Regions from separate parts of the Atlantibacter sp. genome, predicted to be linked through region 1. Evidence: riboswitches for the same ligand, from Rfam matches in the RefSeq annotation. Region 1 holds a riboswitch; each other region holds the start of a gene.
What was found. A riboswitch is a leader RNA that binds a small molecule or an ion and turns the genes downstream of it on or off. The one in region 1 is predicted to bind thiamine pyrophosphate.
Positions count from the first base shown of each region.

Region 2: it holds a riboswitch for thiamine pyrophosphate, as region 1 does, so the genes downstream of both, thiC (phosphomethylpyrimidine synthase ThiC) here and thiB (thiamine ABC transporter substrate binding subunit) in region 1, are expected to answer to the same signal.
Region 3: it holds a riboswitch for thiamine pyrophosphate, as region 1 does, so the genes downstream of both, thiM (hydroxyethylthiazole kinase) here and thiB (thiamine ABC transporter substrate binding subunit) in region 1, are expected to answer to the same signal.

Region 1 covers NZ_DAMBQK010000004.1:68,030-74,933, reverse strand. The annotation lists gene RT120_RS05780 (sugar efflux transporter) at 1-42, opposite strand, end outside; gene sgrR (HTH-type transcriptional regulator SgrR) at 461-2,122, shown strand; TPP riboswitch at 2,159-2,258, shown strand; gene thiB (thiamine ABC transporter substrate binding subunit) at 2,291-3,274, shown strand; gene thiP (thiamine/thiamine pyrophosphate ABC transporter permease ThiP) at 3,250-4,860, shown strand; gene thiQ (thiamine ABC transporter ATP-binding protein ThiQ) at 4,844-5,542, shown strand; gene RT120_RS05755 (DedA family protein) at 5,539-6,312, opposite strand; gene araC (arabinose operon transcriptional regulator AraC) at 6,451-6,904, opposite strand, start outside.
Region 2 covers NZ_DAMBQK010000037.1:20,942-27,845, reverse strand. The annotation lists gene hupA (nucleoid-associated protein HU-alpha) at 1-193, opposite strand, end outside; gene RT120_RS21200 (YjaG family protein) at 380-970, opposite strand; gene nfi (deoxyribonuclease V) at 1,015-1,686, opposite strand; gene hemE (uroporphyrinogen decarboxylase) at 1,701-2,765, opposite strand; gene nudC (NAD(+) diphosphatase) at 2,801-3,577, opposite strand; gene rsd (sigma D regulator) at 3,678-4,181, shown strand; TPP riboswitch at 4,250-4,359, shown strand; gene thiC (phosphomethylpyrimidine synthase ThiC) at 4,477-6,375, shown strand; gene thiE (thiamine phosphate synthase) at 6,375-6,904, shown strand, end outside.
Region 3 covers NZ_DAMBQK010000001.1:269,826-276,729, forward strand. The annotation lists gene RT120_RS01245 (DUF1456 family protein) at 1-25, shown strand, start outside; gene RT120_RS01250 (carbon starvation protein A) at 138-1,937, shown strand; TPP riboswitch at 2,047-2,143, shown strand; gene thiM (hydroxyethylthiazole kinase) at 2,178-2,966, shown strand; gene thiD (bifunctional hydroxymethylpyrimidine kinase/phosphomethylpyrimidine kinase) at 2,963-3,763, shown strand; gene fbaB (class I fructose-bisphosphate aldolase) at 3,943-4,995, shown strand; gene RT120_RS01270 (fimbrial protein) at 5,433-5,978, shown strand; gene RT120_RS01275 (molecular chaperone) at 6,001-6,723, shown strand; gene RT120_RS01280 (fimbria/pilus outer membrane usher protein) at 6,726-6,904, shown strand, end outside.

The DNA.
Region 1 (6,904 bases):
GACCCCGTTCAACCGGCGACTGCGCGTTAAAAACCACTGCATAAGGTGCATCCTTTCATGAAAGAAAAGCTTATACACTAAATCATTCGAACTGCATCGAGGCGGCAACTGAGCGAAGCCCCAGGAGCTTACATAAGTAAGTGACTGGGGTGAGTGAAGGCGGCCAACGAAGAGGCGGTTTGAATGATGACGTGTATAACGAAAAAAGCCAGCAGTTAAAAAACCGCTGGCAGGTGAAAAATACCAATACTCAGTCACACTTGATGCCTGCAATGCGCCGGGAACAACCGATCGCGCTTCAGGACCTTGTGGTAGTGCCACGGGCCAGCGGCCATACCACAACGCTTCTCCCCTAAAACCGCGCTCATCACGGCGGAATCATCACTTTCATCAATACAAATTATTGGCTTAATATAGGGAAAGAAAAATTGATGTGTTTCGCTACAGGAGTTCCCCTTTTATGTCTTCTGCCCGGCTCCAACAACAATTTATTCGTCTGTGGCAATGCTGTGATGGGAAGCCGCAGGAGACCACACTGAATGAACTGGCCGAGCTACTAAACTGCTCGCGCCGCCATATGCGAACGCTGCTAAACGCGATGCAGCAAAAGGGCTGGCTAACGTGGGACGCGGAAGCGGGCCGGGGTAAACGCTCGAAACTGGCGTTCCTGTATACCGGCCTCGCGCTCCAGCAACAGCGCGCCGAAGACCTGCTGGAGCAGGATCGCATCGATCAACTGGTGCAGATCGTTGGCGATAAAGCCGCCGTACGCCAGATGCTGATTTCCCACCTCGGACGCAGCTTCCGCCAGGGGCGCCATATCTTACGCATCCTCTATTATCGGCCATTAAAAAACCTGCTTCCGGGCAGCGCGCTCCGCCGTTCAGAGACCCATATCGTCCGGCAGATCTTTAGCGGCCTGACGCGCATAAATGAGGAAAATGGGGAAATCGAAGCCGATATCGCCCACCACTGGCAACAGCTTGGCCCGCTGCACTGGCGTTTCTTTTTGCGGCCCGGCATTCATTTTCATCATGGCCGCGAGCTGGATATGCTGGATGTGATTAGCTCGCTACAGCGCATCAATACCTTGCCGCTGTATGCCCATATCACCCGGATCGAATCCCCTACCGCCTGGACGCTGGATATTCATCTCGCCCAGCCGGATCGCTGGCTGCCGTGGCTGATGGGCAGCGTCGCGGCGATGATCCTGCCGCGCGAATGGCCGTCGATGAATAACTTCTCCAGCCGCCCGGTGGGCACTGGCCCCTACGCCGTGGTGCGCAACAATAACAACCAGCTTAAGATCCACGCCTTTGATGATTACTTCGGCTACCGGGCGCTGATCGACGAAGTCAATTTCTGGGTGCTGCCGGATCTCGGGGATGAACTGAGCAGCGGCGTGCATCTGGAATCTTCTGCCGAAGGCGAGGAAAAAGCGGTGGAAAGCCGCCTCGAAGAGGGCTGCTACTATTTGCTTTACGACCAGCGCTCCCCGCGCGGCGCACTGCCGCAGGTGAAAAACTGGCTCAGCCACGTGCTGTCGCCAGTGAATGTGCTGTGGCGGGCCAGCGAACAGCACCAGCGCTACTGGTTCCCGGCATACGGTCTGCTGCCGCGCTGGCACCACACCCACCCCTCCACCGCCAGTGAGAAACCTGCCGGGCTGGAAACCCTGACGCTGACTTTTTATCGCGAACATATCGAACACCGGGTGATCGCCGAGATCATGTCGTCCATTCTGGCGGAGCACCACGTCAGGCTGGTGATCGAGGAAGTGGACTACGATGAGTGGCATCGGGGAGAAATTGTCAGCGATATCTGGCTGAACAGCGCCAACTTCACCCTGCCGCTGGAGTTTTCCCTGTTCGCGCATCTGTTTGAAACGCCGCTGATGCAGCACTGCGTGCCTGTCGACTGGCAGGTGGATGCGCAACGCTGGCAGGCAGGCGAACTGAATCATGCGGCGTGGTGCCAGCAACTGCTTGAGCAACAGGCCATTTTGCCGCTGATCCACCACTGGCTGATGATCCAGGGCCAGCGCAGTATGCGCGGTGTGCGGATGAACACCCTCGGCTGGTTTGATTTTAAATCCGCCTGGTTTGCGCCGCCGGAGCCATAATCCTTTTAAACATTTATTAAATCATTACAATACAGTTCGTTCTCAACGGGGTGCCGCAGCAAACTGCGCGCTGAGATAATACCCGTCGAACCTGATCCGGATAACGCCGGCGAAGGGATTTGAGGCTGCCTGCTCAAAATCCTTTGCCACTTCCTTTTGAGGTGCAAAGTGTTCAAAAAATTTCTCCCATTACTGGCCCTCGCGGCCGCTCCGGTTTTCGCGAAGCCTGCGCTTACCGTGTATACCTACGACTCTTTCTCTGCTGACTGGGGCCCAGGCCCGAAAGTCAAAGCCGCGTTTGAAAAAGAGTGCGGCTGCGAACTCAAGTTCGTGGCGCTGGAAGACGGCGTCTCGCTGCTGAATCGTCTGAGGATGGAAGGCAAAAACAGCAAAGCCGATGTGATCCTCGGGCTGGACAACAACTTGCTGGAAGCGGCAACCCAAACCGGCCTGTTCGCCAAAAGCGACGTAAAAAGCGATACCGTAAACGTGCCGGGTGGCTGGCAAAATGACACCTTCGTGCCGTTTGATTACGGCTATTTCGCATTTGTGTACGACAAAACCAAACTGGCGAACCCGCCGAAAAGCCTGAAGGAGCTGGTGGAAAGCGACCAGAAATGGCGGGTGATTTACCAGGACCCGCGTACCAGTACGCCGGGCCTGGGCCTGCTGCTGTGGATGCAAAAAGTGTATGGCGATAACGCGCCGGATGCCTGGAAAAAGCTGGCGGCGAAAACCGTCACGGTCACTAAAGGCTGGAGCGAAGCCTATGGCCTGTTCCAGAAAGGCGAAAGCGATCTGGTGCTGAGCTATACCACCTCTCCGGCGTACCACATCATCGAAGAGAAAAAGGATCAATACGCCGCCGCCAACTTCAGCGAAGGACACTACTTGCAGGTGGAAGTCGCCGGGCGTCTGGCCAGCAGCAAGCAGCCGGAACTGGCGCAAAAGTTCCTGACCTTTATGGTCTCACCAGCGTTCCAGAACACCATCGCCACCGGCAACTGGATGTATCCGGTCACAGACGTCGCCCTGCCGCAGGGCTTTGAGCTGCTCACCAAACCGCAAACCACCTTGCAGTTCACGCCGCAGGAAGTCGCGTCCCAGCGCGCAAACTGGATTAATACATGGCTGCGCGCCGTCAGTCGCTAATTCCGGGCTGGCTGTGGCCGGGTGTCATCGCCGCGCTGATCATGGTGGCGGTGGCGCTGGCGGCCTTTAGCGCGCTGTGGTTCAACGCACCGCAAACGGATGGCGCAGGCTTCTGGCAGGACAGCTATCTCTGGCATGTGGTGCGCTTCTCATTCTGGCAGGCGCTGCTGTCCGCGCTGCTGTCGGTTATCCCCGCCATTCCCCTTGCCCGCGCCCTGTACCGGCGGCGTTTTCCTGGCCGCCAGGCGCTGCTACGCCTGTGCGCGATGACGTTAATTCTGCCGGTGCTGGTGGCGGTTTTCGGCCTGCTCAGCGTTTACGGGCGCACCGGCTGGCTGGCGGCGCTGTGGGCTAAACTGGGCCTGGAGTGGACCTTCTCCCCGTACGGCTTACAGGGCATTTTGCTGGCCCATGTGTTCTTTAATATGCCGATGGCGACCCGTCTGCTGCTACAAACCCTTGAGCAAATCCCCGGCGAACAGCGCCAGATTGCCGCCCAACTGGGTATGCGCGGCGGGCACTTTTTCCGGCTGGTGGAGTGGCCGTGGATCCGCCGCCAATTGCCATCGGTGGCGGCGCTGATCTTTATGCTCTGCTTCGCCAGCTTCGCCACGGTACTCTCGCTGGGCGGCGGGCCGCAGGCGACCACCATCGAACTGGCCATCTACCAGGCACTGAGTTTCGATTACGATCCGGCGCGCGCCGCACTGCTGGCGCTGATCCAGATGACCTGCTGTCTGGGGCTGGTACTGCTGAGCCAGCGCTTAGGCAAAGCCATTGCGCCGGGCGTTAATCAAATCCACGGCTGGCGCGATCCGCAGGATAGCTGGCGCAGCAAGCTGACCGATGGGCTGCTGATCGGCCTGGCGCTGATCCTGATGCTGCCGCCGCTGATGGCGGTAATCATTGACGGCCTGCAGGGCGACATCCTGCGGGTGCTATCGCAACCCATTCTCTGGGATGCGCTCTGGACCTCGCTGCGCATCGCGCTGGGCGCCGGGCTGCTGTGCGTGACGCTGACCATGATGTTGCTGTGGAGCGGGCGCGAACTGTATCTGCGCCAGCGGCGGCTGGCGGCGCAAAGCCTGGAGCTTAGCGGCATGTTGATTCTGGCCATGCCGGGCATTGTGCTGGCGACGGGTTTCTTCCTGCTGCTCAATAACACCATCGGATTGCCGGAATCGGCGGACGGCATCGTGATTTTCACTAACGCACTGATGGCGGTGCCCTATGCCCAGAAAGTGCTGGATAACCCGATGCGCGACATCGCGTTGCGTTACGGGCCGCTGTGCCAGTCGCTGGATATTCAGGGACTGAACCGCCTGAAGATTATCGAACTGCGGGCGCTGAAAAAACCGATCGCCCAGGCGATGGCCTTTGCCAGCGTGTTGTCGATTGGCGATTTCGGGGTGGTGGCGCTGTTCGGTAATGATAACTTCCGCACGCTGCCTTATTACCTGTACCAGCAGATTGGCGCATATCGCAGCGACGACGGCGCGGTGACCGCGCTGCTGCTGCTGTTACTCTGCTTTGCGCTTTTTACGGTCATTGAAAAACTGGCGGGACGACATGCTAACGCTCACTGATGTAACCTGGCTTTACCACCATCTGCCGATGCGTTTTTCGTTTCACGCCGATGCGGGTGAACGGATCGCCATTCTTGGGCCAAGCGGTGCCGGGAAAAGCACCCTGCTGAATTTGATTGCCGGATTCCTGAGCCCGGCGAGCGGGCGCATTGCGCTCAACGGCGGCGATCATACCCGCACGCCACCCGCGAAGCGCCCGGTGTCGATGCTGTTCCAGGAAAACAATCTTTTTAACCACTTAACGGTGCGCCAGAATATCGGGCTGGGATTGCATCCGGGGCTGAAACTTAACGATGCGCAGCGTGATGAGATCACTACGCTGGCGGGGAAAATGGGCTTAACCGAACTGCTGGATCGCCTGCCGGGTGAACTGTCGGGCGGCCAGCGTCAACGGGCGGCACTGGCGCGCTGTTTGATCCGCCAGCAGCCGATTTTGCTGCTGGACGAACCCTTTTCGGCGCTGGATCCGGCGCTGCGCCAGGAAATGCTCCGGCTTCTGCGCACCCTATGCCGCGAGCGCAATATGACGTTGCTGATGGTTTCGCACAGCCTGGAAGATGCGTTGAGCATCGCCCCACGCAGCCTGGTGGTACGCGATGGGCGCATCATCTGGGATGGGGCCACCGCCACGTTACTGGAAGGGAACAGCGACGCCTCCGCCTTGCTGGGCATCCCGCGTTAAAAACCGGAGACTACCTTCCAGAGAATGGCTCGGTACACCGGCATCAGCGGGTGATTCAGGATGGCGATTAACGCGCCTATCCCCGCCACGCTGACCAACGGCGCTAACCACAATAATCTGCCGCGCGGCAGCCACTGCACCAGTTTCTCGCCAGGATTGGCTTTCGCGCTGCGCCATAATCGCCAGCACAGCCATGCTGCCAGCCAGAGCAGCAACGCCACGCCAAGCAGCATCCACTTAAATGCCCCGCTTTGCTGATCCGCCGGGATATCAATGGCGGCACCGGCGAGAATGCCGGGCAGGAAATAACACGGCGGCCAGAACAGACAGCCAATCAGGTTCGGTGGGAGGAATTTGATCGCCGGGAGATCCAACATTCCGGCGACCATCGGCACCAGCGGGCGCGTCGGCCCGACAAAGCGCCCCACAAGAATGGTGAACATACTGTGCTGATGCAGCGCGTGCTCGGTTTTATCCAGCAGCGCTTTGTTTTTCTTAAGGAATGACCAGCGGTGCAGCGGCTTTTTAAAGCGCCAGCCCAGCCAGAACGAGATCCAGTCGCCCAGCATACAGCCGACAATCCCTGCCGCCCAGGCCTGATAAAAATTCACTTCACCACTGCCGATTAGCGCGCCTAAACCGGCCATCATCACCGTGCCCGGCAGCAGCAACCCCACCAGCGCCAGCGATTCCAGAAACGCCACCAGCGCCACCGCAATCAGAGAATAAGTGACTGATTGGGTAATAAAATGATCCAGGAATGCTTCCATAAAGGTTCCGGTAAAATAACGAGGGAGCGATTCTCCCTGGCACCCTGACTATCGTCAAGACATCATTACTCTGTATAGCCTACCGGTTATGACATTCACAGAATCATTAAGTTTTTACCCTGGATAAATGAAGGATGGTTAGCCCGACTCGCACCCGGCGCGAAACTCGCTCGGGCTGGCACCGGTGCATTTCTTGAATACCCGGGAAAAATAAAGCTGATCCTCAAAGCCGACATTGCGCCCTACGGTGGCGATAGGCATCCGGGTGGTGCTCAGCAACAGCTTCGCCTGGCTGATGCGCTGATCCTCTCGCCAGCTTAGAACGCTGACCCCCAGTTGCTGGCGGAACAGGTGCGACAGGCGCGACTGCGACAGACAAACGTGCTGCGCGACGCCGGCAATATCGAAATGGCTGTCGGCTAAATGGTCGCTGATGTACTGGCAGGCATCCCTCACCCGGTTATCAAGCGGCGCTTTCATTGACTCGCTGATCGCCTCAACGCGGCGCAAAAAGAGCTGTTCCAGCAAATTAATCGCCAGTAGCTCGGAATAACGCCCTTCACGCTGGGAGGCCTCAATGATTTGCTGGAAC
Region 2 (6,904 bases), on a different contig from region 1:
TCTGCGGGTTGCGGCCAGTACGCTCAGCGCGGTGGTTCACTTTGAAGGTACCAAAACCAACCAGTTGTACAGCATCGCCTTCTTTCAGAGACTCAGTAATTGCAGCCAGAGTGGATTCCAGTGCTGCTTTAGCCTGGGTTTTAGACAGGTCTGCCTTGTCTGCAATTACATCAATCAATTGAGTCTTATTCATAAGTTATCCTTACAATGTGTTTATCGCTTGCTAAGCATCGAGTGCGACGAAAATGCCAGAAAAGCACTCTCCTGCATACACGCACCGATAGCCACTTTTTTTCGCCTCCCAAATGTAGACCAGACGGGGGGCCAATTGGAAGCCTTCAGGTGAGACAAAACAGGTGATAAGTCACGTTTTATTGTCTCATTGCTGCAAATTTATACCGATATTACTGGTTCCGTCTTCACGCAGGTCTGCCCGAAGGCCCTTAATGAGCTCGACATCGCGCTCTTCGCAGTCAGCCAGCAGGCGGAAAATCTCCCACTGAATGTCCCATTCCTGCTCAACAGCCGGGTTTTCTTTAAGCTCGTCATCGGTCATTTCACGACCAGCCTGCGACATCTCCAGCATGGCGACCGTGGTGATGGACGCCTTGCTGACTTCAACAGCATGCTCCAACGTTTCGCCGCTTAGCCGGGAATGCACCAGCTCGCTGAGCGCGACACAGGCATCGATAGCCGGGTAAACCCCGTAAACATCGTAGTCATCCGCAGCGGGAATAGCCTCTTCGAGTTTATCGAGTTGAGAGTCAAAATTCACCTTCGCATCCTTTACCGTCAGTGTTTCCCAGATCAAATCCAGAATACGGCGGTATAAATGCGCATCACCGTAGCCGGTTTGCTGGCAAAAAATAGCGTAATTGGGATACATCCGCTCACACAGCGACGCCATAAAGGTCACCTGCTGCCAGCTTTCCAGCTTCTCAAGGCGCAGGTGAATCGGGTTTTGTAACATAGTGGACTCTCATAAACCGAATATTGAGCGGGAGTGTACCTGAATCACCCCTGAATTTCCTGCCAACGCACAAATGCCCGCCGCCCGGATGCCACCGCATCGGCCCAGCGCGTCGGCTCAGGGAGCCGGTAACCCGCCATGCAGCGCTGAACCCACAGCAGCGCGCTGTCCTGGCTAACACGATGCCCGGTCGCGATGAACAACGGATTACAACGCTTTTTACTGCGCCATACCCACGCCAGCTGTTCGCCTTTATCCATCAGCGGTTGCAGCGCGCCCGGCTCTTCATCCAGCGGTTCAAACTTACCGCACAGGCGCTTTTTCGCCACGCCGATGGTCGGCACATCCACCAGCAGGCCGAAATGGCTGGCGACGCCCAGACGGCGCGGATGCGAAATTCCGTGGCCATCGACAAACAACAGGTCCGGTTTTTGCGACAGCATCTCCCACGCCTTCAGCAGCGCGGGATACTCACGGAAGGACAGAAAGCCGGGAATATAGGGCATGGTGGTGGCGATACGCGCCACCTGATATTCCACGAGTTCCAGAGAGGGGTACTTGAGCAGCACCATCGCCGCCCGGGTCACTTCGCCGCCTTGTTCAAATCCGACATCCGCGCCTGCAATCAAGCGCGGTGGATCCTGTAACAGCCGATCCTCGCGGATCACCTGTGACGCCAGTTCCCGTTGTTGATCGCGTAGCGTAGCGAGATCCATTCCCCCTCCTCGGTTTATTTGTGATAAGGCGCCGACAGGCGATGCACCGCCTCAACAAACGCACCCGCGTGTTCAGGCGGCACATCCTGGTGAATACCGTGCCCAAGATTAAAGACGTGGCCTTCACCCTGGCCGAAACCAGCAAGTATAGACGCTACTTCCTGTTCGATGCGTTCAGGGGCCGCATACAGCATGGACGGATCCATATTCCCCTGTAGGGCAACTTTATCGCCCACGCGACGGCGCGCATCGGCGATATCGGTGGTCCAGTCAAGGCCCAGCGCATCGCAGCCGGTTTCCGCCATCAGTTCCAGCCACTGGCCGCCGCCTTTAGTGAACAGCGTCACTGGCACGCGTTTGCCGTCCTGTTCGCGCAGCAGGCCGTCAACGATTTTGTGCATGTAATAGAGCGAGAACTGTTGGTAGTCACGCCCGGTCAGCACGCCGCCCCAGGTATCGAAAATCATCACCGCCTGGGCCCCGGCGCGGATCTGTGCGTTGAGGTACAGGGTGACGCTTTGCGCCAGCTTATCCAGCAGGTTGTGCAGGATTTGCGGATCGGCGTACATCATCTTTTTGATTACGGTAAAGGCTTTGCTGCTGCCGCCTTCCACCATATAAGTCGCCAGCGTCCACGGGCTACCGGAGAAGCCGATTAACGGCACTTCACCTTTAAGCTCGCGGCGAATAGTACGCACCGCATTCATCACATAGCCCAGCTCCTGCTCCGGATCGGGAACCGGCAGCTTTTCGACATCGGCCTTGCAGGTAATGGGCGACGTAAAGCGCGGGCCTTCACCGGTTTCAAAATAGAGCCCGAGGCCCATGGCGTCAGGAATGGTCAGGATGTCCGAAAAGAGGATGGCCGCATCCAGCGGGAAACGACGCAGCGGCTGGAGCGTCACTTCGCAAGCCAGCTCCGCGTTTTTACACAGCGACATAAAGTCCCCGGCCTGGGCGCGGGTGGCCTTATATTCCGGTAAATAGCGGCCGGCTTGTCTCATCATCCATACCGGCGTGACGTCTACGGGCTGGCGCAGCAGCGCACGGAGGTAACGATCGTTCTTCAGTTCGGTCATTTTTGCATTTCCTTAAGCGACAAGGGGCCAGTGTATCACGAGCCGTACTCTGCCCGGCACAGCGCCACCGTATCTTCAATTAAGCGGCGGGCAACGGTGCCCGGCGGCGGCAACAGGGGCAAATCGTCAAAGCGATACCAGCCTGCGTCCAGCAATTCTTTGGGGTCGATCTTCAGCTCACCGCTGTGGTATTCCGCCATAAACGCGGTCATCAGCGACTGCGGGAAAGGCCAGGGCTGTGAAGTCACGTAACGCAAGTTCTTCACGGTGATCCCGCTCTCCTCCATCACTTCCCGCGCCACCGCCTGTTCCAGGGTTTCGCCCACTTCGACAAAACCGGCTAACACGGTATACAAGCCGTTGCGGTGACGGGTGTGTTGAGCCAGCAGGATTTTATCCTGGTGGCGAATTGCCACAATGATGCAAGGGGAAATTTGCGGGTAATATCGCTGACGGCAGTGATGACACAGCATCGCCCATTCGGTTTTGCTGGGATGCATCTCATGGCCGCAGTAGCCGCAGAATTTGTGGGCACGATAAAAATCCGCTAATTGCACCCCTCTGCCCGCCAGTTGAAACAGCCCGGCGTCGAGATCGATGACCTGGCGAACCGAGCCCATATCCTGGCGTTTGGCCTGGCGGACCAGCCACACCGGCTCGCCTTGCCACTCACCAATTTGCGCCGCCATTTGTCCGGTCAGGCCGAAATTTTCTGCATTACCGTGAGGCAACTCTCCCTTTGGTAACCATAATTTTTGTTCATGGCTGACTATCCACCAGCCATGGTCTATTTTTTGTAATAGCCGTTCCATAATCGGTTGCACTACCTCAGCTTCGCTGGCATGTTGTTAACATTATTTTTACATTTTTGGGTTGTTGGACAATTAAATTTTATATCTTACGGAGTCAATCATGCTAAATCAGCTGAAGAGCCTGACAGAGCGCGTCGGTGGTAGTAACGAACTGGTCGATTACTGGCTGAATGCCCGCAACCACCTGTTGGTCTCCTATTACAAATTAGTGGGCATTAAACCGGGAAAAGAAGCGGTTACCGCGTTAGATGAAAAAGCGCTGGATGATTTTTGCCACGCTCTGGTGGATTATCTGTCCGCGGGTCATTTCAATATTTATGAGCGCATCACCAGCGAAATGGAAGGCACTAACCCGCTGTTAGCCGCCACTCAAATCTACCCCCTTCTGGAAGCGAATACCCAGGAAATTATGGATTATTACGATACCCACCTGGAAAGTGCTATCGACCATGATAACTGCCTGGAATTCCAGACTGCGCTGTCGGATATCGGCGAAGCGATGGCCTCGCGTTTCGCGCTGGAAGACAAGCTTATCGTTCTGGCGTTTGATAACAATCTGAAAGAAAGCGCCAACGATGACACCGCGGTTGCACGTCCGGCTTGAACTCCGGATCGTTAACGCGTAGTTTATTTATGCCCTTGATTGCTTACGGTCACCGCCGGTAATCAAGGTTTTTCTTGTCGGAGTGCCCAGTGCGCAAGCACGGGCTGAGACCGTTAATTCGGGATCCGCGGAACCTGATCAGGTTAATACCTGCGAAGGGAACAAGAGTAATTCAGCATAGACCTGCGCCGTGGCGCACCGTTTTTAACGGGCTGCCGCACCTTAAACGCTCAGGTTTTGTTACTCCCTCCGTTGTTCTGACAAGCCCTTTCCTGCTGATTAACTGGAACGCGCTATGTCTGTTACTACTAAACCCAACCGTCGCGAAACCCGCGCACAGGCCCAACACTTTATCGATACCCTGGAAGGCACCGCTTTCCCGAATTCGTCACGCATCTACCTTGCAGGCTCATGTGACGACATCCGGGTGCCAATGCGTGAAATCCAGCTCAGCCCGACGCTGACGGGCGGCAACCAGGATGCACCGCGCTATGAACCTAATGAGCCGGTGCCGGTATATGACACGTCCGGTCCTTATGGCGACCCGGCTGTGCAGATTGACGTCCACGCCGGTCTTGGCAAGCTGCGTAGCCGCTGGATTGCCGAACGCAACGACACCGAATCCCTGGCCTCCTTAAGCTCCACCTATACCCGCGAACGCCTGGCGGATGAAGGGCTGGATGCGCTGCGTTTTACCGGCCTGTTAACGCCGCAACGCGCCAAAGCAGGCCGCCGCGTGACGCAACTGCACTACGCGCGTCAGGGCATCGTGACGCCGGAAATGGAGTTTATCGCTATCCGTGAAAACATGGGCCGGGAACGCATTCGCACCGCCGTACTGCGCCAGCAGCATCCGGGCGTCGGTTTTGGCGCACAGTTGCCGGACAACATCACGCCGGAGTTTGTCCGGGATGAAGTGGCCGCCGGGCGCGCCATTATCCCTGCCAACATCAACCACCCGGAACTGGAACCGATGATTATCGGGCGCAATTTCCTGGTGAAAGTGAATGCCAATATCGGCAACTCCGCCGTGACCTCCTCTATTGAAGAAGAAGTGGAAAAACTGGTCTGGGCCACACGCTGGGGCGCGGACACGGTAATGGACCTCTCCACGGGCCGCTATATTCACGAAACGCGCGAATGGATCCTGCGTAACAGCCCGGTGCCGATCGGTACGGTGCCGATTTACCAGGCGCTGGAGAAAGTGAACGGCATCGCCGAAAACCTCAACTGGGAGATGTTCCGCGACACGCTGATTGAGCAGGCCGAACAGGGCGTGGATTATTTCACCATCCACGCGGGCGTACTGCTGCGCTATGTGCCGATGACCGCCAGGCGCCTGACCGGGATTGTCTCGCGCGGCGGCTCGATCATGGCGAAGTGGTGCCTCTCCCATCATCAGGAGAATTTCTTGTATCAGCATTTCCGCGAGATCTGCGAAATCTGCGCCGCTTATGACGTCTCGCTCTCGCTGGGCGACGGCCTGCGTCCTGGCTCAATTCAGGATGCCAACGACGAAGCGCAGTTTGCCGAGCTGCATACTCTGGGCGAGCTAACCAAAATCGCCTGGGAATACGATGTGCAGGTGATGATTGAAGGCCCGGGCCACGTGCCGATGCAGATGATCCGCCGCAATATGACCGAAGAGCTGGAGCACTGCCACGAAGCGCCGTTCTATACTCTGGGTCCACTGACCACCGATATCGCACCGGGCTACGACCATTTCACCTCAGGCATTGGCGCGGCAATGATCGGCTGGTTCGGCTGCGCGATGCTGTGCTACGTCACGCCGAAAGAGCATCTCGGCTTGCCCAACAAAGAAGACGTTAAGCAGGGGCTGATAACCTATAAAATCGCCGCCCACGCTGCCGACCTCGCCAAAGGCCATCCCGGCGCGCAGATCCGCGATAACGCCATGTCGAAAGCGCGCTTCGAATTCCGCTGGGAAGATCAGTTTAACCTGGCGCTGGACCCGTTTACCGCCCGCGCCTGGCACGATGAAACCCTGCCGCAGGAGTCCGGCAAAGTCGCCCACTTCTGCTCGATGTGCGGTCCGAAATTCTGCTCGATGAAAATCACCCAGGAAGTGCGCGACTACGCGGCGGCGCAGGAGCGGGAGGCGGGCCTCAGCGATATGGCGAATAACTTCCGCGCCCGGGGCGGCGAAATTTATCTGCGTCAGGAGGAAGCGTAATGGTTCAGCCACTGTTTCCGTCGGTGCCAAAACGGCTGGGTTTATACCCGGTCGTGGATAGCGTCGAGTGGATAGCTCGTCTGCTTGACGCGGGCGTCCGCACCTTACAGTTGCGCATCAAAGATAAGCAAGACGAAGAGGTCGAAGGCGACATTATTGACGCCATCGCGTTAGGCCATCGCTATCAGGCGAGACTGTTTATCAATGACTACTGGCGGTTGGCGGTTAAGCACCAGGTGTACGGCGTGCATCTGGGCCAGGAAGATCTGGAAACCACCGATCTTGAGGCGATTCGCGCCGCCGGTTTACGGCTTGGCGTTTCTACCCATGATGATATGGAAATCGACATCGCGCTGAAGGCGCAGCCCTCTTATATCGCCCTCGGGCACGTGTTCCCTACCCAAACCAAGCAGATGCCCTCCTCCCCGCAGGGCCTCGAACAACTGGCCGCCCACGTTCAGCGGCTGGGGGATTACCCGACGGTCGCCATCGGCGGTATATCGCTTGAGCGCGCCCCGGCGGTGCTTGC
Region 3 (6,904 bases), on a different contig from region 1:
CTTTAACCCCTCCGCCGCTCAGTAGCGGTTTCTGACCGCTTAGATTGCAATACGACCGCTGGAGCAAATCCCGCCTTATTGTGTGACATCGCCATGCCAGGATAACGCTGAATATTTTCTTATCCCTGGAGTTGGCTATGTCACACGCACTGACGTTTGTTATTGCGACCCTGTGTATCCTTGCCATTTGCTACCGTCTGTACGGCGTATTTTTTGTCCGTAAGGTACTGAACGCAGATGACAGCGAGGTTACCCCTTCGCATGTTTATGAGGACGGCAAAGACTACGTCCCGACTAAAAAATGGGTGAACTTCGGCAGCCACTTTGCCGCTATCGCCGCCGCAGGCCCGCTGGTAGGGCCGGTGCTGGCTGCCCAGTACGGTTATTTCCCTGGGTTCCTGTGGCTGCTGGTGGGCTGCGTGGTGGGCGGCGCGGTACACGATACCGTGGTGCTGTTCGCCTCCATGAAGCATCAGGGCAAATCCCTGTCTGAAGTGGCGAAATCCGAGCTTGGCCCGGTTGCGGGCTGGTGTACGGGCCTGGCGATGCTGTTTATCATCACCATCACGATGGCGGGGCTCTCCATGGTGGTGGTTCATGCTCTGGAGCGTAACCCGTGGGGCACCTTCGCGGTGTTTATGACTATCCCTGTCGCGATTGGTGTTGGCCTGTGGGAGCGTTTCACCGGTAGCATGCGTGGCGCGACCTGGGTCGGTATTCTGGTGATTTTCGGCTGTGTGATCGCCGGGCCGTACATCCAGGCTTCTGCGTTTGGCGAATGGCTGAGCCTGAAAGCCTCAACCGTCAGCCTGGTGCTGCCGTTCTACGCCTTCTTCGCCACCGCATTGCCGGTCTGGATGCTGTTAACCCCGCGCGGTTACCTGTCCAGCTTTATGAAAATCGGCGTGTTTGGCGCGCTGGTGATTGGCGTGGTGTTTATTAACCCGGAAATCCAGTTCCCGGCGGTGACGCAGTTCATCCACGGTAACGGTCCGGTGCTGGCCGGTCCGGTCTGGCCGTTTATCTCCATCACCATCGCCTGTGGCGCGATCTCTGGTTTCCATGCGTTTATCGGTTCCGGCACCACGCCGAAACAGATCGACAAATGGAATGATATCCTGCCGGTCGCGTTCGGTGCCATGTGCGCTGAATGCGTGGTGGGCGTCATGGCCCTGATCGCCGCTACCGCGCTGCATCCGGCGGACTACTTCGCCATCAACTCCGCGCCGCAGGTGTTTGCCGGTCTGGGTATGGATGTGGTTAACCTGCCGAAACTGAGCGAAGAAATTGGTCTGGATTTATACGGGCGTACCGGCGGGGCAGTAACCCTGGCGGTAGGCATGGCGGACATTTTTACCCGCATTCCGTGGTTCAGCAATCTGGCGTCTTACTTCTTCCAGTTTGTGGTGATGTTCGAAGCGGTATTTATCCTCACGGCGGTTGACTCCGGTACCCGCGTGGCGCGCTATTTGCTGCAAGATTTCTTCGGCGACCTGTGGGCTCCGCTGAAACGCACCAACTGGATGCCTGGCGCGATTGGTTGCAGCATCGTTGCCTGCTTACTGTGGGGCTACCTACTGAATTCCGGCGATATCAACTCCGTCTGGGCGCTGTTTGGCGTCTCTAACCAGCTGATGGCGTCGATTGGCCTGATGATTGGCGCGACCATCATCATGCGGATGTCGAAAAAACGCTGGTATGCGCTGACCTGCCTGGTACCGCTCTCCTACCTGTACATCACCGTAAACTACGCGGCGTACTGGATGGTGAAAAACGTCTATTTCAACTCTGCGGCCAAAGGCTTCAACATCTTCAACGGCACGATTTCCATCATTATGGTGGTGCTGGGGCTGGTGATTATGATTTCCTCTATCCAACGCTGGATTGTGCTGTGGCGCGCCCGCGCGCAGCCGGAGCCGGTTGAAGCGCTGTCCTGATTACTATGAAAACGAAAAGCCAGGGGAAACTCTGGCTTTTTCTTTTGCCGCTCACGCCCCGTCCGCGCAAGGCTTGCTTTTGAAAAGGCGCTTCCTTATCCTTCATGCGTAACTTGACTCGGGGTGCCCTTCTTTGTGAAGGCTGAGAAATACCCGTACCACCTGATCTGGATAATGCCAGCGTAGGGAAGTCAGATACCTGCCGGGTATCCCTTCTTCACAGCCTGGCAGGAGCGAAACATGCAACCTGACCTGCTTTCCCCCGCGCATACCGCGCACGTCGCCAGCCTGCTGGCCGCACATTCGCCACTCGTTCACTGTCTTACCAATCAAGTCGTGCAGTCTTTTACTGCCAACGTGCTGCTCGCCGTAGGCGCGTCCCCCGCTATGGTGGTGGATCACGAAGAAGCGCTGGCGTTTAGCGCCATTGCCGATGCGCTGCTGATCAATATCGGCACGCTGACCCGGGAACAGGCGCTGGCGATGCGGGCGGCGATTGACGGCGCTAACCGCGCGGGCAAACCCTGGACGCTCGACCCGGTTGCCGTAGGCCCGCTGGCGTTTCGCAGCCGCTTTGCCCGGGAGATCCTCGCTCAGAAACCTGCGGCTATCCGCGGTAACGCTTCGGAAATCCTCGCGCTGGCGGGTAATGGCGCAGGCGGGCGCGGCGTGGATACCACCCAGGGTGCGCAGGAAGCGTTAAGCGCGGCCTGCGAACTGGCCCGGCAAACCGGGGCGATAGTGGCGGTGACCGGCGAGGTGGATTACGTCACTGATGGCGAGCGTACCCTGGCGGTTACCGGCGGCGACCCGCTGATGACGCGAGTGGTAGGCACCGGCTGCGCCTTATCGGCGGTGGTCGCCACAGCCTGCGCCTTGCCGGGTTCGCGGCTGGACAACGTCGCGGCGTCCTGCGGAATTTTCGCCCAGGCCGGCAAGCGGGCGGCTACGCAATGCCAGGGGCCGGGCAGCTTTCCGGCCGCTTTTCTCGACGCGCTGTCTCTCCTGCACAAGGAGGCGGCACGATGAAACGCATTAACGCATTGACCATTGCCGGTACCGATCCCAGCGGCGGCGCGGGTATCCAGGCAGATTTAAAAACCTTTTCCGCGCTGGGCGCTTATGGCGCGACGGTGATCACCGCGCTGGTGGCGCAAAACACCTGCGGCGTGCAGTCGGTTTGTCGCATTGAGCCGCATTTCGTGGCGGCGCAGCTTGATTCCGTGTTCAGCGATTTACGTATTGATACCGTGAAAATCGGCATGCTGGCGGAAACGGATATCGTCGATGCCGTGGCCGAACGGCTGACGCATTATCGGGTTGCCAATGTGGTGCTGGACACGGTGATGCTGGCGAAGAGCGGGGATCCGCTGCTGTCGCCATCGGCGGTGGCGACCCTGCGTGAGCGGCTATTGCCCCACGTCGCGCTGATCACGCCAAACTTACCCGAAGCCGCCGCGCTGCTGGATACGCCCCATGCCCGCAACGAGCAGGAGATGCACCATCAGGGTGAAGCGCTGCTGGCACTCGGCTGTGAAGCGGTGCTGATGAAAGGCGGTCATCTCGACGACCCGGAAAGCCCCGACTGGCTGTTTACCCGCGATAGTGCAACACGCTTTACCGCGCCGCGCATCGCCACTAAAAACACCCACGGCACCGGCTGTACGTTGTCGGCGGCGCTGGCGGCGTTGCGCCCGCGCCATCAAAACTGGGCGGATACGGTGGTGGAAGCCAAAGCCTGGCTGTCGGCGGCGCTGGCGGCGGCGGACTCGCTGGAAGTGGGACAGGGCATCGGCCCGGTTCATCATTTTCACGCCTGGTGGTAATGCGCTTCATCTAAGTGATTGCCGTTAAGGTAGTTTTTCATTCTGTGAGCTGAAAGGATACAGGCGAAAACTGCGCCAGATGGTGGAAAATTACCCGTTTGCGTATCAGACTTAGTGCTGCCCGCGCCCTTGCGGGCATGGAACTTCTCACCTCACAGAGGACCTTACGGGAGCGTATTATGACTGATATTGCGCAGTTGCTTGGCAAAGAGGCCGATAGCCTGTTACAGCATCGTTGTATGACCATTCCGGCAGACAATCTTTACCTGCCCGGTGCGGATTATGTCGACCGAGTGATGGTTGACAACAACCGCCCGCCTGCGGTGCTGCGAAACATGCAAACCCTCTACAACACCGGGCGGCTGGCAGGGACGGGTTACCTGTCTATTCTGCCGGTTGACCAGGGCGTAGAGCATTCGGCAGGCGCCTCGTTTGCTGCCAACCCGCTCTATTTCGATCCGAAGAACATCGTTGAACTGGCGATTGAAGCGGGCTGTAACTGTGTTGCGTCAACCTATGGCGTGCTGGCCTCGGTGTCGCGCCGCTATGCCCACCGCATTCCGTTTTTGGTGAAGCTTAACCACAACGAAACCCTGAGCTACCCGAATACCTATGACCAGACGCTGTACGCCAGCGTCGAACAGGCTTTTAATCTCGGCGCGGTTGCCGTCGGCGCAACCATCTATTTTGGCTCTGAAGCGTCGCGTCGCCAGATTGAAGAAATTTCGGCGGCGTTTGAACGTGCTCATGAACTGGGTATGGTGACGGTGCTGTGGGCCTATCTGCGTAACGCCGGCTTCAAGAAAGACGGCGTTGATTACCACGTCAGCGCCGATTTAACCGGTCAGGCCAACCATCTGGCGGCCACCATCGGCGCGGATATCGTGAAGCAGAAGATGGCGGAAAATAACGGCGGCTATAAAGCGGTGAATTATGGTTATACCGACGAGCGCGTCTACAGCAAATTAACCAGCGACAACCCTATCGACCTGGTGCGTTATCAGTTGGCGAACTGCTATATGGGACGTGCCGGATTAATAAATTCCGGCGGCGCGTCGGGCGGCGAAGCCGATTTAACGGATGCGGTGAAAACGGCGGTGATTAATAAGCGTGCCGGAGGCATGGGATTAATTCTGGGGCGTAAAGCCTTTAAGAAATCCATGGCAGACGGCGTGAAGTTAATTAACGCCGTTCAGGATGTATATCTGGATGGTAAAGTGACCATCGCCTGATAAAGGGTATCAACCGGGCGGCGTTCATTATCCGCCCGGTTATCTATCATTATTAAATCCCCGCTACTCTCCATCAAATAGTGATGTTTTATTCTTAAATGAGCCGTTTAAGGAAAATAATTTTTACTATGCTTGCCATCATGGAAGCGCCTGTTAAAGATTAAGTGTCAGTTAAATCAAGTGGTTAACCATGAGTGAATTACTGTATCAGACGGTTATTCTTAATTAAACTCTGCCATAAATAGCCTTAATAAAATAAAGGTTTAAATCCGTAAGAAAATTCCTATTATAAAGCCAGCACCAGGGGAAGTTAATATTAACAGAAACGCCAGGTTTTAATTATCTGCATTTTAACGGTGCTGTCGATCAATGGCGCTGCATATCACTCATCAATAAGCAGAGCCGCTATTTATATACAAGGAATACCAATGAAAAACATGAATGTTTTAAAAAAAGGGTTCGCGCTGACGGGCGTGATGAGTTTATTCGCAGCTTGTTCAGTCATGGCTGATTCAGCAAACACCATTACTTTTCGGGGTGAAGTAACAGAGCAAACCTGTTCCGTTACCGTTAATGGTTCAGCCGCGCGTCCGGTGGTCCTGCTGCCGACGGTAAATAAAAGCGAACTGAGCGATCCGGCGGATACCGCAGGGCTGACGACGTTCACCATGGGCGTGAGCGGTTGCACGACGGGCCCCTCAGATATGCAACTTAAAACGCTGTTTATCGGCACCAACGTCACAGCCAGCGGCAACTTAGCGAATACCGGCGACGCGCAAAATGTTGAACTGCAACTGATGACAGACAGTACTGCCTCTATGGCAATCGATCTCCGTGCCATGCAGGCCGTTGACGGCATTGTCCTGCGCGCGGGTGAGACCGCTGGCGAGCACGATTTTGCGGTTCAGTACTTCACGCCAACCGGCAGCGCCACGGCAGGTACGGTGGTGAGCGCGGTGCAGTACGCCATCTCTTATCTTTAAGACGTAAGCAAGGAGCAGGGTGATGAATCCAGGGAGAGGTCTGCTGTTATGGGGGCTGTTGCTGACCAGCTTTACCAGTTTAGCGAGCGTGGTAATGACCGGAAACCGGGTGATTTACCCGTCATCGGCACGTGAAGTCAGCGTCCAGCTAACCAATCAGGATGCCTTTCCCAATGTCGTTCAGGCGTGGGTGGATGAAGGGAATGAATCCTCCACGCCCCAATCGGCGCGTGCGCCCTTTATGCTCACGCCGCCGATGTTTCGCCTTGCTCCGCACAGTGGGCACACGCTACGGCTGCGCTATACCGGCACGGCGGGCGCGACCGATCGCGAATCGCTTTACTGGCTGAATATTCTCCAAATCCCCCCGAGCGAGACGAATCAAACTAAAAACCAGTTGCTGGTGGTGCTGAAAACCCGCGTTAAGGTGCTGGTTCGCCCCGCATCGCTCAAGGGGAATCCGGCAAAAATGGAGGCCAGCACCCGCATCTGGCTGGAAGACCAGGGCCAGAAACGCTTTCTGAATTTACACAACGACAGCGGCTATTACCTGGCGCTCTCAAGCCTGAATCTGGCGGGGCCTGCCAGCAAAGCACAGCTCGTTTCACGGACCGTAGCGCCTTTCGAAACGCTACGCGTACCGGTCACGCTCAACCGTATCGCGCCTGACGCCACCATGACGTGGATTAACGATCAGGGCGCGGTAGTGACGCGCCCGGTGACGGCTGCCCGTCAGGCCGATTAATCATGAAGCTGGCAAAAATCGCCGCCTGCGTACTGCTGGGCGTGATGAATAACGCGTATGCAAAAGCCGCCGCCGGGCAGGATCAGGGTTTTACTTTCGACGCATCGCTGTTTTTAGGCAGCGGTTATGGTGAAGGTATTGAACGCTTTAACCAGGAAAACACCGTAGCGGCGGGCCGTTA